Regions from separate parts of the Pseudoalteromonas sp. GCY genome, predicted to be linked through region 1. Evidence: predicted binding sites of a transcription regulator. Region 1 holds the regulator's gene; each other region holds the start of a gene.
The links. Region 1 encodes sigma-54, which starts transcription at its own class of promoters, with help from an activator protein. Its sites were predicted from a motif close to GTTGGCACGNNNNTNGNNT; they were not measured.
Positions count from the first base shown of each region.

Region 1 (5,458 bases):
TACTCTAGCAGTTGCTGCAGAACAAAATGAAGTCATTATTGATGCTGGCCGTCAGCAAGCTCAACTGCAAAGCAACATCGGTATTTTTGAACAGAATGTTGTTATTATTCATGGCAACAGAAAAATAAATGCCGATCGCCTAGAAGTCCACCGACGCGCGGAGCTTGGTACTAACAAGCAACTGCTTGTTGCAACTGGCAGCCCTGCTATTTTCAGTGAACGTCAACCTGATGGTAATTTGCTAGAAGCCAAAGCAAAAGAAATTCGTTACGACGTTGCGAAAGGCACCTTAGTCATTTCTGGCGATGCGGAAATCAATCAAACTGGGCAAAAAATCAATGCACAAGTCATCACCTATGACATTGAAAAGCAATTGATCAGTGCTGAGCGCTCAGACCAAGAAGATTCCCGTGTAAGAACCATCCTTGTTCCTGTAGATGACAAAAAAGACGCAAAAGATAAAAAAGCGCAGGAAGAAGGTAACAATCAATGAGCGAGCTCAAAGCAACTGGTTTAGCAAAGAGTTATAAAGGCCGTCAGGTCGTCAAAAATGTTGGCTTAAGTGTTCAAGCTGGCAGCATTGTAGGCTTATTGGGCCCAAATGGCGCAGGTAAAACTACCACCTTTTATATGATTGTAGGGTTAGTACCAAGCGACAAAGGTTTTATTCAGATTGATGACGAAGATATCACTTTGCTACCGATGCACAGCCGCGCGCGACTTGGTATTGGCTATCTACCGCAAGAGTCTTCAATCTTTAGAAAACTCACGGTCTATCAAAATTTGATGGCGATTTTAGAAACTCGAAAAGACTTATCTAAAGTTGAAAGAGAAGCTGAACTCAACGAGTTACTGGATGAGTTTAATATTCAACACATTCGCGACTCACAGGGCATGGCATTGTCGGGAGGCGAAAGAAGACGCGTAGAAATCGCTCGCGCTTTAGCCGCTAATCCTAAGTTTATCTTGTTAGATGAACCTTTTGCTGGTGTTGATCCTATTTCGGTGTTAGATATAAAGACAATCATAGAGCACCTAAAAAACCGCGGTATCGGTGTGCTTATCACCGATCATAATGTTAGAGAAACACTGGACGTATGTGAAAAAGCCTACATCGTTTCACACGGTGAGTTAATCGCTGCAGGCACGCCAGAACATGTTTTGGCAGATCAAACCGTAAGAGATGTCTACCTAGGCGAACAATTCAAGCTATAGTTAAGACGTAGTATTAATAACTGTTAAAAAGGATTGTTAGAGATACATGAGGCAATCATTACAGCTGCGCATGGGGCAGCAACTTACAATGACTCCACAGCTGCAACAAGCCATTCGCTTGCTGCAGCTTAGTACATTGGATCTGCAACAAGAAATACAAGAAGCATTAGACAGCAATCCATTGTTAGAAGTGGAAGAAGGTGATAATACTGACGGCGAAAACGCTGACCAACATAGTCAAGAAAAGAGCAGTGCTGACGACAATCAAGATTCAGGCGATGAAGCGCAGGTTAGTGACTATGAGATAGACTCAGATACCGCCATGAGCAAAGACACTGTGAGCGATGACCTTGCCATGGATGTCACTTGGGACGAGTATATGAGTGCAGCACCCGCTGCAAGCTCAGGCCCACTTCCCGATGACGATAATGTTTATCAAGGGGAAACCTCTGAATCTCTCCACGACTATCTCATGTGGCAACTTGAGCTGACGCCATTTAGTCCAACAGATAGAGCTATTGCGATTGCGATTATTGAAGCGGTCGACCTGTCAGGCATTTTAACACTGTCTTGCGAAGACATTTTAGAAAGCATTAATGATGAAAGTAGCGAAGAGCCTATTGAGCTGGATGAAGTCGAAGCCGTGCTCAAACGTATTCAGCTTTTCGACCCTGTCGGTATCGCAGCGCGTAGTTTACAAGAATGCTTGTGTATTCAGCTAAATCAATTCGCCCCAGATACGCCATGGATTGCCGAAACGAAAATGATCCTGACAGAGCATATCGACTTGCTTGCCAGCCGTGACTATCGAACTTTGGCAAAGAAAACGCGCCTTAAAGAAGCCGATCTCAAAGAGGTCATGACGTTAATTCATAGCCTTAACCCAAAACCAGCTGCAAGCATTATTCATGAAGAGCCTGAATATGTGATCCCTGATGTATCGGTGAAAAAAGTAAAAGGTCGTTGGGTCGTAGAGCTAAATCCTGATGCTATGCCTAAAATAAGAGTAAATGACCATTATGCTGCGATGTCTAGAACGGCGAAATCCAGTACGGATAGTCAGTTTATTCGCTCACATTTACAAGAAGCAAAGTGGTTTATTAAAAGCTTAGAAAGCCGAAATGATACTTTATTAAAAGTTACCAATTGCATTGTGCAACAACAACAGGCATTCTTTGAACATGGCCCCGAAGCAATGCGCCCTATGGTGCTAAATGATGTTGCTGAAATGGTTGAGATGCATGAGTCCACAATTTCCCGTGTGACAACACAAAAATACATGCATACACCTCGGGGAATATTTGAGCTGAAGTATTTCTTCTCTAGCCATGTAAGTACAGAAAATGGAGGTGAGTGCTCCTCTACAGCAATTAGAGCACTTATCAAAAAGCTGGTAGCTGCAGAAAATACCGCTAAGCCATTGAGTGACAGCAAAATTGCAGATATCTTAGCTGAGCAAGGAATTAAGGTAGCGAGACGCACGATTGCAAAATATCGTGAATCCCTAGCCATTCCACCGTCAAATCAGCGTAAAAGCTTGATATAAGACGTAAAACCCAAGAAGGAAAAATGCTTATGCAACTAAATCTAACTGGTCGCCATGTAGAAATTACTGACTCATTAAGAGACTATGTCACCAACAAGTTTGCGAAGCTAGAAAGGCACTTTGATCATATCAATAATGTGCATGTGATCCTTGATGTCGAGAAGCTAGTACAAAAAGCAGAAGCAACATTACACGTAAACGGCGGCGAGCTATTTGCATCAACAGAGCATCAAGATATGTATGCCGCAATTGATGGCCTTATCGACAAGCTAGATCGTCAAGTTATTAAACACAAAGAGAAGCTTACTCGACACTAAGATGAAATTAAGTGAATTAGTGAACAAGGACTGCAGTAAAGCTGCGGTCCTTTTTAATAGCAAAAAACGTATTTTAGAATACATCAGCGAACTGGCTCATAGCCAAATTCCAAATACCAGTCAGCATGCTATCTTGGACGCCTTAATGGCGCGAGAGAAATTAGGCAGCACAGGGATCGGTAAAGGCATTGCCATTCCCCATGGTCGACTTGAAGGTTTGGATAAAATCCTTGCAATGGTACTTGTCAGCGAGCAAGGGATCCAGTTTGAAGCCATAGATAAGCAGCCTGTCGATATTTTTGTCGCGTTCATCGTACCCGAAGGTGATAATCGACAGCACCTGAAGACCTTAGCGGCGATTGCTGATACACTCAAAGACAAGTCTTTTTGCAAAATGCTTAGGCAAGCAAAAAGTGACGATGAGTTATATGCAGTGATCCAAGGTGAACTTGATGAGTGATGAAGAAAAAGGACTCGAGCTTATCATTATCAGTGGCCGCTCAGGCTCTGGTAAATCTGTAGCGCTTCGAGTATTGGAAGACTTAGGCTACTATTGTGTAGATAACATTCCAGTCAATTTGCTGCCGTCTTTAGTCCGCAGTGTTTCAGACAACTATAATAAAATTGCAGTGAGCATTGATGTTAGAAACTTGCCTAAAGAACAGGACGAGTTTAATGACATTCTTGAATACTTACCCGGCTTCGCCAAACCTACCCTGTTTTATTTAGACAGTGACGATCAAACCCTGATAAAACGCTTCTCAGAAACTCGCCGTTTGCACCCTCTTTCACTGCATAATCTTCCATTAGACGTTGCGATAAAGAAAGAACGGGAATTGTTAGACGTGTTGATCACTCGCGCTGATTTTCTCATTGATACTACAGGCCTGAGCGTTCATCAACTTGCAGAAGATATCCGCGAAAAAATCTTAGGTAAAAAAGACAAACAACTCATTATAACTTTTGAATCTTTCGGCTTTAAACACGGCATCCCAAAACAAGCGGATTACGTTTTTGATGCGCGCTTTTTACCCAATCCACATTGGGAGCCTGAGCTTAAGCCGCTAACGGGCCTAGATCAGCCAGTCAAAGACTATTTGTCGAGTCACAGCATCGTGCAAAAGTTTACTTGGCAGATCCAAACCTTTGTACAAACTTGGTTACCACACTTAGAGCGAAACAATCGCAGCTATCTAACGATCGCAATAGGATGTACTGGTGGACAGCATCGCTCAGTATACTTAGCGCAAACCATTGGTGAGCGTTTTGCTAAAACCCATCCTAACGTCAAAATTCGTCACCGTGAGCAAGAGGGGTAAATGTTAGAAAATACGTTTTTAATCCAGAACAAACTCGGTCTGCACGCTCGAGCGGCGACAGTTCTTGCTCAGTTAGCGACCCAATTTGATGCTGAAGTGACCTTATATCAAGGAGACAAAAGTGCTGCTGCTGACAGCGTACTAGCACTGTTGTTACTTGAAAGCAGTCAGGGAAAAGAGGTGCGAGTTGTCTGCGAAGGTCCTGATGCTCAGTATGCACTAGACGCCATTGGTGGACTAATAGAAAATAAATTTAATGAATCCGAGTAACTTGGACTGTAATCACCAAAATAGCACTAAGGCCTGATTCATTTATTCCCTGCTAATCTCCCCCTCCGTAACCAGACTGGTCTAATAAGTCTCTCATAATTAAGCGTAAACCTTGGTAGTTCCCAATAAACTGAGTTACACTGTAATACCAACTTAGGTTTCTTTCGTGCAGTAAAGCGAGTTGCCGAGAAAATCCTACTTTATCGTTGCGTACACCTTTAACGTGTATTAACGATAACAACCCACCAGCAGAAACAACACGAATAAAATTCAAATTAAGAAATTGATTTCTGCGATAAAATAAATAAATTGGGTTAACTTAATCACGTTAGCCACCATTATTATCAAAAAGGATGCCTATGCCTGAAGTATTTGAACAAGACTACACACTGGAACAACTCCAAAAGGTAACTAAAGCCTTAAACAGTGGTCAGTTTGTTCAAGTTAGGCGTATGCTCGCAGAAACAGCACCTTGTGACACAGCACTGCTTTTAGAATCATCCCCTCATAAAGTTCGCTCTATGCTGTGGCAGCTCGTTGACCCAGATATCCAAGGGGATGTCTTAGAGGAACTGTCAGAGGATGTAAGACTTGGGATCATCGCCCAGATGGAGCCGGAGCTAATTGCTGCCGCTACAGAAGACATGGACGACGACGACCTTGGTGATGTCCTGAGAAGCCTACCTGATACCGTCTACCAAGACGTTATCGGTGCGATGGATAGCCAAGATAGAGAACGTGCGACACAAGCATTGTCATACAAGGAACACTCTGCCGGTGCGCTGATGAGC
Region 1 is NZ_CP068023.1:3,765,690-3,771,147, forward strand. It holds gene lptA (lipopolysaccharide transport periplasmic protein LptA) at 1-493, shown strand, start outside; gene lptB (LPS export ABC transporter ATP-binding protein) at 490-1,215, shown strand; gene JJQ94_RS22350 (RNA polymerase factor sigma-54) at 1,262-2,761, shown strand; gene hpf (ribosome hibernation promoting factor) at 2,791-3,078, shown strand; gene ptsN (PTS IIA-like nitrogen regulatory protein PtsN) at 3,080-3,538, shown strand; gene rapZ (RNase adapter RapZ) at 3,531-4,397, shown strand; gene JJQ94_RS22370 (HPr family phosphocarrier protein) at 4,398-4,667, shown strand; gene mgtE (magnesium transporter) at 5,027-5,458, shown strand, end outside.

Region 2 (5,458 bases), 1.7 Mb from region 1:
TGAAGTATGGAGTATCACATGCAATGGCGCTAATTTTGGATCAGCTTTTATTTCAGCCGTTAGCGTATAACCATCCATTTCCGGCATTTCAACGTCAGAAATTAATAGCCCTACTCGCTCAGTGACATTATTTTGACAGTCCATTTCCGCAATTTCACGAAGCCTGATAAGTGCTTCTTTGCCGTTCTTCGCAAGCTCAGTCTGAACACCTAATGGCTCCAATGCACGTTTGACCTGATTACGAGCAACCGCGGAGTCATCAGCGATAAAGACAATACGTTCGCCTAAATCTTTTTGCATTTCACCATCAGAGACAATGTCAGCACTGACTTCTGTGTTGATTGGGCAAATCTCATTGAGGATCTTTTCTACGTCTAATATTTCAACTAGCTCGTTTTCAATTTCTGTGACCGCTGTCAAATAGGAATAACGACCTGCCCCAGATGGCGGGGGCATTATTTTTTCCCAGTTCATATTCACAATGCGTTCTACTGCACTGACTAGAAAACCTTGAACTGAACGGTTGTATTCTGCAATCACAATAAAACAGTTACGAATATCTTGAATAGGAGGTCCACCTACCGCAAGTGACATATCAATTACGGATATCGTTTGGCCTCGAATATGAGCAACCCCTCGGATAAGCGGGTTTGACTTGGGCATGCTTGTCAATGCTGGACATTGCAGCACTTCTCGGACTTTGAAAACATTAATGCCGAAGCGCTGTCGACCTTGAAGTCGAAAAAGTAATAGCTCGAGACGGTTTTGTCCAACTAGCTGTGTACGTTGGTTAACCGAGTCTAAAATACCTGCCATTTCAATCTCCTACTGTATAAACCGCTAATCGGAACGATCTTTGCTTCGACTCTGATATGGTTTACCACCCTTGATTAGGTGCAGTTATTAAAGCAGAATCTTTATACCTTGTTTCACCCCATAAGCATAGTCGAAACATCATGAGTTTGTTAAAAAAAACCCATTACATTCAGTTTTTTTGTTTGTTCGCTTATTTTATAGGCGTTGACTATGGTTATTGTCAGCAATATGACAACAAAACTTTAGAACAAAGCGCAATAGAATTTGTTAAACCGAATGTAGAGCAAGATCCCGACAGCCAGCTGTCACTGACTGCTATACCACTTGATTCAAGAATTCCAGCACGTGATTGTCAATCGCCGTTGCAATATAGTACAGCGATGGCTCCGCCTTTTGATACTCAAGTGACAGTACAAATTAGATGCAACGATACCCTCAGCTGGACTCAATACGTCCATGTGCGTATCGATCACCTCTTCCCTATATTGGTTAGCGCGACCATGTTAGAGAAAGGCCGTGTTATTCAGGATGAAGATGTAAAAATAGAATATCAGCCAAAACGTTTTCGTAGAGTTTCTTATATAGAAGATAAGTCGATACTAATAGGTAGCAGAAGTAAACGTAACATAAGAGAAGGCCAAGCCTTTACCCAAGCTCATATTTGCATGGTCTGCAAAGGCGATACTGTAACGATTATTGCCAAATCAGGTGGACTCGTGATCAAAACTCAAGGAGAAGCGCAGCAAGATGGCAACCGGGGTGAACTTATTAATATTAAAAACGCTCGCTCTGGCAAAACCTTACGTGCTAGAGTAATAGAAGTGGAAACAGTAGAGGTGAATTTATAAAAAATTTGCTAAAGTAATACTACTGAACGCCGATAACATGGCTGAGAGTATAATTTTATTGGGTCTACAAACATGGTTAATCAAGTTAACGGTCAAAATCAGTCTACATCCGTTGCTAATAATGTTAAGCAACAGAAGGCTGAATTGCAAAGAAATGATGCCAACAGCGCATCAGTTAAATCACCAGCTACACCGAAAGCGGCTGCGGACTCAGTCAGTCTGACTCCACAAGCGCAACAGCTGAAAACGGTCAACGAAAAAGCGCAGCAGTCATCAGGCTTTGACGACAAGAAAGTCGAAGAACTGAAAAAAGCAATTGCAGAAGGCAAGTATCAAGTTGACGCGGAAAAACTCGCCAAAAACATAGCTGCATTTGAGTTCGAAATATATGGATGATTTGGTTCGGCTTTGCCACCACAAACTTTCAGAACAAATCTCGACGCTAGAAGCGATGACCCAGCTTCTAGCACTTGAGCTTGACGAGCTTGCGTCCCGACGTGGCGACAATTTAAAAGAAATCGCTCGTGAAAAGCTAACTCTCATTTCAAAACTACAAAAGATCGACAACGAATTGTCAAAAACTGAGTCTCACGTCTTTGAACACAGTGAAGTAGCCCCGCTCGTTGCTAAAGTGCGAGCACTACTCAGTGAGTGCCAAACCAAAAATGAAATCAATGCTAAAACGGCTCATCAGGCGAATGTAAGCACACGTGAACTAAAAGGGATCTTAATTGGAGCACCTACTTCGATCACTTATGGTCAAGATGGCAGCGTGAAAAGTAGCGACAGTGAATTAGTACGTAACCTAAAGGCGTAGCTACGTTAGCCGTATTTTAGTATTAAAGAATACCCAAAATGAAGCATGTTAAGTAAGCAACATACGAGGAGTGCTTACTTAAAACTATAAGATATTTTCTTAATTTTCTGCGGCTTGACTTGAGTAATATACAAATCATAAACGCGTTTCATATCAAGCTCTAATTCTGTTGCGTAAGTGTCACCAACTGCGTAACTTTTCAGCACCTTAGCCCCACGAACGAGTCCATTCACTTGGCTCTTAAGACCGTCGTTTTGCGCAATAGCACCTTTTACCGTAATAGTGGATGTCAAATTCTGGCCATACAGTTGCTCAGCCAATTCACGATACGCTTCTAATTTTGAGACTTTAATAGCCATTAACTGCTTCTCACCAGCAGTTTTGCCCGGCTGAGCACTCAAAGGAGCGTACCCCACAGCCCGTAAAACAGGAAACGTTTCCGGTTGCACCGTTTCATATTCAATGTGCTTGTCAACGAGACTTGAACAGCCACTGAGCCCTGCTAGCGAGCAAACCATAACAACTGCACTGATAGAATTAGTGATACGCATTTCACTACACTCCGCTACAATAAATACCAATCAAAATTTAACGCTTCCCGAGCATATTCGTCTCGCAAGGGTTGTTGTGGTTTCATCGAGTATTGGCAATAAATAAAATTAACTTTCATAAAATATGATTATGCACGAACCTTGCCAAAATTTGGCACAGGTATTGCTGAGTTAAAGGGTAGTTTTTGATCTGGGCATTTAAACATGAAAAAGCAATTCGCGACCAGTCTATCATTGTTGTGTATCACCTTAACTAATCCTGCTTATGCTGAATGGTTTGAAGTTACCGGCATGGCTGACGTTAAAAATGGCGATCATCAAAAAGCAAAAAGAAAGGCCGTAAACGACGCCATCACACAAGCATTGCTGTTTTCTGGCGCTTCTGTGAGTAGTGTACAAACCGTCACCGATGGTGTGCTCACCCAAGATCAACTTAAGATCCGCTCAAATGCCGAAATCCAGAGCGCCAACGTGATTGCTGAAGCAAAAGTCGGTGACTCATGGCAAGTGACGTTACATATTGATATTACCCCACAAAGTGCTCAGTGCCCAACTAGTGCATACAATAAACAGGTTGCAGTCACACAAAGCCAGCTAAAAAATAAACACCAAGCAACTTTAGGTCAAATTTTTGACATAAATAAAGCGGTGAGCGAGCGCCTATATCAGACAATGACCGAACAAAAGTCGAGCTTAGAACCTGTTCCCTATTTTGCACAGACCATAGATGTTAGCCGCTTTTTCAGTCAGCGTTTTGATTATAATGAACAACTAATCGAGACCATTACAGCAAATACAAATAGCCAATTTGTATTATTGAGTCAAATTACTGATATTGCTGGTGTCGATAAACTTAATAGTGACCTCGCATTTTGGCAAAGCGATAAATACTTAAGAAGCTTCAAGGTAGACTTTGCGCTGTTTGATGCACTTTCTCATGAAAGGGTGTGGCAAAAGCAATATGCCACTCAAGGCGTGTGGCCGTTTAAGAAGACCAAATTAATTGATGTGTACAGTGAGCGCTTTTGGCAGACAGATTATGCTGATGAGATCCAAACCACGCTGACACAAATCGCAACTGATTTAAACACAGCGGTCGCCTGCTTACCAACCAATGGCAAAATCCTACATATCGATGATGAACAAGTCGTTATTAATTTGGGCCGCATGCATGGCTTAGAGAATGGCCAGATCCTTAACGTAGCGCATAGTAATCCGCTGACTAATGTCGATGGTAAAATATTTATGCATCAAATTAAAACCATTAATAAGCTACAAGTGATCCAGGTGAATGCGCAAAACGCCATTGCGGTAAATATCAGCAATCGCCCACTTCACAATGTGCAAATTAATGATTTGGTTGAAATTCAAATAGAAAATGAAAATGAGTTTGCACTGTAAGTGCTGAGCCTTCCTGTGGTAAAAGGCAAGATTTTCGATGACTTTACACCCTCTACACCATGCTTCTGCCGCCCATTTACTTTGGTAATTCCAAGCTGAAGTGAATATAAATGGCGTCCCCAGTAGGAATCGAACCTACATCTAAGCCTTAGGAGGGCCTTGTTTTATCCATTAAACTATGGGGACAATCTCCAAAATCAGGTAACAATCGCCTTTTTTGACCTTCACTAGCGGGATCTGCGTTACTTAATACCAATGAAAGTCTGGAGTTGCCGATTCTCTGTTGTACTGCATCTCAGTGACTTCGCTTTAGTATACTGATCTTAATGAACTTTTAAAGATTAATAATCAAATTATTCACGATAATAAATAAGGTTAAATAGGCGAATACGCAGCAGTTAGGACTCACTACTGCGCTATCAGTTACTTCGCTTGAGATGTGAGTAAGAAGTAGGATAGTTCTTCGTTTTTAATAAAACCCAAACGGTATTTTCTTCTAAAAAACGCTATTGAAGTACTACCTTGAAGCGGTTGCCTGATCATCAAGGATAAAATACGGGATGGTCACCACCGTGCTTGCGATCACTAAGTTGGTGGTAAACTCTAACAACCTTGCATTTACCTCCACGCCTCGTGGACGGTAAACCATAGTGCCTGTCAGCAAATGGCTGGGCGATTGCGTGTTTTTCAAGCGACTTGCGTTACGCGAAAAAGTCAAATCGCCACTGGATGTCACTTCAATTTTCCCTAATGCTTTAAAGTCTAACGCTTGATAACCCAGCTTTTGCATTTGATGCATTAAAGACTCAGCCAATTGGTTTCCTAGCTGGTTTGTCTCCCTTAATGATTCATTAAAGTTAACAAAACTGGCTACCGCTATCGACTCCGGCTTTTGCCCTAATACAGTATCTGACAATTCCAGCGCAATTTGATTGGTGTAGTTAGCAATTTCTTTGCGATGACGATAGCTAATGAAGCCAATATCTTGCGATACCACAGCTTGTGAATCATCATTACGCTCTTGC
Region 2 is NZ_CP068023.1:1,332,466-1,337,923, reverse strand. It holds gene JJQ94_RS11025 (chemotaxis protein CheV) at 1-816, opposite strand, end outside; gene flgA (flagellar basal body P-ring formation chaperone FlgA) at 957-1,664, shown strand; gene flgM (flagellar biosynthesis anti-sigma factor FlgM) at 1,737-2,060, shown strand; gene flgN (flagellar export chaperone FlgN) at 2,053-2,481, shown strand; gene JJQ94_RS11005 (LPP20 family lipoprotein) at 2,556-3,032, opposite strand; gene JJQ94_RS11000 (flagellar assembly protein T N-terminal domain-containing protein) at 3,237-4,433, shown strand; tRNA gene JJQ94_RS10995 (tRNA-Arg) at 4,545-4,619, opposite strand; gene JJQ94_RS10990 (FlgO family outer membrane protein) at 4,951-5,458, opposite strand, start outside.
Region 2: the regulator sigma-54 is predicted to act here: its motif matches at 3,163-3,181, upstream of JJQ94_RS11005 (LPP20 family lipoprotein).

Region 3 (5,458 bases), 1.3 Mb from region 1:
ATTGCATACACAGATCCAGAAATCGCTTGGGTTGGTGTGACAGAGAAAGAAGCAAAAGAGCAAGGTCTAAGCATTGAAACTGCGGTATTCCCGTGGGCTGCTTCTGGTCGTGCAATCGCTTCTGCACGTACTGAAGGTTCAACTAAGCTTATCTTTGATAAAGAGTCAGGCCGCGTGATCGGTGGTGCTATGGTTGGTATCAATGCAGGTGAAATGCTTGGTGAAATCGGCCTAGCTGTAGAGATGGGTGCTGACGGTGAAGACCTAGCGCTTACTATCCATGCTCACCCAACGCTGAACGAATCAATCGGTCTAGCTGCTGAAATCTTCGAAGGTTCAATCACTGACCTTCCAAATAAAAAAGCAGTGAAGAAAAAGTAAGTTTTTCTGAGCATTCAAAAACCCAGCCTTGTGCTGGGTTTTTTTGTTTTTGCCTAAGTGAGGAGCTTATTTCTAAGTAACCTAAGCTAAGCCATCAGCCTGAGAAAGTTAATAATTACAAGTAGTAAGGCGGAAGTGGCAATAAATAGCCAGCGCATTTGATTAAGTAGTCCGAGTAAATGCTGAATATGCTCAGCTGAGGGTTGCGCTTTTGCACCTACCCGCATCACGTCATAACGTTCACCAAAATAAAAGCGCGGCCCTGCGAGTTGTGTATGTAAATTTGCTGCAAAAAAGCTCAGTACCCATCCAGTATTCGTTTGGCTAAAGTGACGGCCGTAGTATTTAATGTAGTGCCAAGTTTGCTTTGGTCTAAGTAGCAACGAAAAGCAGGTAATTAATAATCGAATAGGCACAAACTCAACGAGCCAAATCATGCGGGAAAGGCTTGCCATAAAACGGCTTGAGGGGAGCATTACTTGCCGCCAAGCATGGTCGCATAGCAGTAATAGCTTATAAAATAGTGCGAGATAGGGGCCTGCCGTTAAATACAGTAAAGCAATGACAAAAAAATGGCGCAAGGTATTTAATGCGGTGCTATCTATGGCGGCTTTACAAATGCCAAGCTCTGTTAGCTTCTCTACATCTCTTGCTACCATTCCTTGCAACACGGCTCTTGCGGTTACTTTTTGCTTTGACTTTATCAGCGCGGAAATACGCTTAGCACGGCTTTCATGGCTAATATCTAAGCATAAAAACAACACCAGCCCACCGAGCCAATTGGGATAAAAAGCAAAGCTAATAATCGCATAAGTCAATATAGTGATGGTTAATGCAGGGAGGAAGAATCCCAGTGTACCGGATAAAAGTTGATAACTAGAAGCGGCTTTAGGACGATAAACTTTTTCGGCAATCGCTTTAAAAATAAGGCTAAGAATAAGATTAGGGTGATAAAGTGTTGATAACCTTACCCCTAGGCTGGCAAAAATCGCCAGTAAGAAAATGATCAGGCCCTCATGGGCCTGAAGCAAGCTGTCGAGCACTAAAGCGTAACCTTATCCAGCTTATTAAGTAGTGCCATCACCATCTTAGAAGAGTTAACAGAAGCGACTTCTAGATACTCTTCGAATGATTGCGGTGATTCTTTGCCGGCGATATCAGATAGCGAGCGGATCACAACAAATGGGGTGTTTAAAGAATGACAAGCCTGCGCAATTGCCGCACCTTCCATTTCTACTGCTAACATCGTAGGGAAGTCTGCACGCGCCTTATCGATGCGTACTGGGTCACACATAAACGAGTCACCCGTACAGATCAAACCAACCATAGTTTGAATGCCCTCAAGCTCATGTACGCTTTGCTCTGCCGCTTCAACTAATTTTGCATGCGAAGTGAACGCAGCAGGCATTTGCGGAACTTGACCAATTTCATAGCCAAATGCAGTAACATCAACGTCGTGATGACGTACTTCATTTGAAATCACCACATCGCCGACGTTTAGTGATGGTTCAAAACCACCTGCAGAACCCGTGTTGATCACGCAATCTGGCGCAAAGTTGTCGATAAGCAAAGTTGTCGCAACCGTCGCTGCCACTTTACCAATGCCAGACTGTACAAGCGTTACGTCAAGACCAGCCAGTTTGCCGGTATAAAAAGTAAAGCCACCTTTGGTCAATGTTTGCGGGTTTTCCATGGTGTTACGCAAAATGGTAACTTCTTGCTCCATTGCGCCGATAATGCCTACTTTCATCAAAAGATTCCTAATTTGTGTTGGGGAAAGCCCCAGTGTCAAAATTGCTTTTATTATACGAAAGGGGTTTTGATAGGTAAAACAAAAAACGGGCTGACGCCCGTTTTGCTAGATTTCTGCCAACTGAGTTGACTGTGCTTTTGCCTGTGAAGGGGACAGCACCGCAGGTTTGTAGGTGCGGTTTCTGGTTTTCCTTGGCATCTCCACTTTTTGGCCAAGCTTGAATAAGATTGCCGCACGAACTTCAGCACTTTGGTAGCCACTTTTGATTTTCATGCGAATGTGTGGAATACCCGCAGATTCCAGAGCGCCACTGACAAACCAATCTTTTTGTGCTTTGTGGCCGTTTTTATTGGCGTTATTGACCAAATCAACAGCGGCAACAATTTTCAGTGTCTCTTTGTCTACCAAAACATAATCCAACTGCTTATTCTTAGCTTTAGTTACCGCAGCACGACGTGCTTTTGGAGAGATACCCGGTTTGCACTCAATCACATCAATGAGCTTAATGCGACTTACGATTTTATATCTATCGCCAACGGCACGTTCTAATAATTGTAGAAACGATGCTTCAACGGTGGTAAAAACAGATTCTTTACGATTAAACGGATAAGGATTGCCACCCACATCGGTGTACTTAGAAGCGACAATGGAAGCAACGACCACTAGAGCCAAAATAGCAAGTAACGCAAATTCCATACAAAACTCCAAATCAAAAAAATGACATCTGTGGTTTTACAAGCAATAGGTGTGCCAAAAAGTACAGAGGTTCCTTTGCGATGAAAGCGTTCAAACAGCGACGATATTGCAGCTTTGATAAGTAATAGATGTTTACAAAAACATGGCTGCAAAGTCTCATTGCAGGTTTATCTGAACATATGCTGGTGATATTCTCTTACTCATAATTGTAAACGCATAATAACAATAATATGTCGGTTAACTTGATCCCCACAGTACTTTACTCGGCTATGGTGGGCGTGGTTTTGTCTGCGCTGGTCCGTATCTTCACCATAACTAAGCCTAAACAAACCATGTATTTATCTGGATTGTTGGTATTGTTGTTCATTCATATTATGGGCGAACTCTATATTTTTACAGGTGTATTTCAATATGCTCCCGCTATTGCTGGGTTTCAATTACCCGTCAGAATGTTGATGGGGCCTGCGCTCTATTTTTATGCGTATAAGGCGATGTTTCCCAATAGCAAAATTTCTTTAAAGGCACATTTGCTCGCTTTACTTGGGCCTGCAGTGGTGTTTTTGTCTATGATCCCTTTTATTTTTAGCATCACTCCAGAGCAGAAGCTTGCCTTGGCCGAACCGAGCACGCGTGATCCTGAACTTTGGAAAATAGCCGTATTTGTCTGTTTGTTTACCGCGGTCACTTTTATCGTAGTTACTTTTGCCTATTTAATCGCGGCATTAAGGCTTCATAGTCGTCATCGCAAGCAGCTTATGGATAAGTACTCCGCGATTGAACAGCGCGCAATGGATTGGCTGAAAGTCATCTTGATCCTATGGGGGCTAGTATGGCTTTTTTATACAGCAAATTACGCGGCCTCATTTTTTGGGTTGAATTGGTTCGCGATGCGGTCATTGTTACCCATATTTGAGCTGGCTGTATTAGTTTCATTTCTTAATTTAGCCCTCAAGCAGCTCGAATTGAGCGAGCCTGAAGAGGCAAAAAAGCCAGAGGTACAACCAAGAGAAGCCGTTATTTCCCATGATAAAATGCAGCTGATTGCAGACAAATTAATCACAGCGATGTCTGAGAAAGCACTATTTAAAGATGAAGATCTGTCTTTAAATGGCTTATCGACAGCGATTTCTGTGAGTGAAAACCACATATCAGAAACGCTCTCACAGTTTATGAACACCAACTTCTTTCAGTTTGTGAATGGTTATAGAATTGAAGAAGCAAAAAACCTGCTAACAAATAGCGACATGTTGGTTTCCTCTATCGCTTTTGAGGTGGGGTTTAAATCAAAATCGACATTTAATAGCGCGTTTAAAAAACGAGTTGGTGCAACGCCAACTGATTATAAAAAGAACAATTGAAGGAAAAGTGATGCTGTTGATGTGCTAATTAGTACGAATATGCCCATTCGGACGACAACAATGACAAGTTCTTAGAAAATTTGATGAAACATTTCGTTGAATATAGAAGGACGCATTATGAAGGTCACAACAGCGCGTTTTAGGCTATCAAATGAACAACAAAGTAGTGCTTCAGCGACTACACAGACAAAGCTAGAAAATGCCAATAAGTTATTGAAATATTCAGCTATATTTTGGTTCTCGGTGATATTGGCTGGCCAGTGGTTTTTCTTTTATTACATTATTAAGTTTTATGGTATGTCGGTCATTAACGACAATATGGAAATCTGGAATCGCTGGGAACCGATGGGAAACACGCCGCATAAGGCCGGAGATACAGCAGGAAATATGCTCTTTTTCGTTCATGTCATGGGGGCTGGGATCGTTGCGTTTGGCGGTGCGTTACAGTTGCTCCCAAAAGTGAGGGCTGTTGTACCTGTTTTTCATAAAATTAATGGCTATGTTTTTTTGGCTACGGTGTTTTTTTTAGCGATGTCTGGATTTTATTTATCTTGGATAAGAGGCGCGAGTCCAGATATTATCTCTGAGATAGGCACGAGTATTAATGGATTTTTTATCTTAGGCTTTGCCTATATGACGGTGAAAACGGCGATAAGCAAGGATATTGCCAATCATAGAAAGTGGGCGATTCGACTATTCCTTGTCTCTAACGCGCAGTGGTTTCTTAGAGTCGGGGTATTTAGTTACTTTATTACGGGGACGATGCTAGGAGCTTCTCCAGCGTTTGGAGACCCGTTTTTCCCTATCTGGACTTTTGGCTGTTTCTTGTTGCCTCTGGCCGCTTCACAGCTTTATTTCTACGGCTCTCAAAGTAAGCGCTCGCATGTTAAAGTCGCAACTTCAGGTGTACTGATTGTGCTTACCGTGCTGATGTCATTAGGGATAGTTGGATTCACCCCGTTTTTACTGCAAATCATGAGTGGAGATCCAATTACATTTTAAAATGCATCCAAACCTATTGAGCGACATAAGGCTATTGCTAATCTTGGGTAGACAATTAAGAATAAGATGCTACTCAAGTAATTGAAAAAAATACAAAGAAAAATAAAGTGCTTTAAGTAACCAGAACTAGGCAGCAGTGTTTTATGGCATGGCTGCCTAGTACGGGTGAATGATAACGGCTCGCGTTATTTGTCCTCTTTAAGCACATAGATCTCGCCGTCGAAGCTGCCTTGAATAGTCAGTCCTTGGCCTGCCAGTTCCTTGAGAT
Region 3 is NZ_CP068023.1:861,369-866,826, forward strand. It holds gene lpdA (dihydrolipoyl dehydrogenase) at 1-381, shown strand, start outside; gene JJQ94_RS08955 (cobalamin biosynthesis protein) at 468-1,424, opposite strand; gene mtnN (5'-methylthioadenosine/S-adenosylhomocysteine nucleosidase) at 1,424-2,131, opposite strand; gene JJQ94_RS08965 (DUF2726 domain-containing protein) at 2,240-2,830, opposite strand; gene JJQ94_RS08970 (helix-turn-helix domain-containing protein) at 3,061-4,188, shown strand; gene JJQ94_RS08975 (DUF2306 domain-containing protein) at 4,306-5,190, shown strand; gene JJQ94_RS08980 (aminotransferase class V-fold PLP-dependent enzyme) at 5,376-5,458, opposite strand, start outside.
Region 3: the regulator sigma-54 is predicted to act here: its motif matches at 2,871-2,889, upstream of JJQ94_RS08965 (DUF2726 domain-containing protein).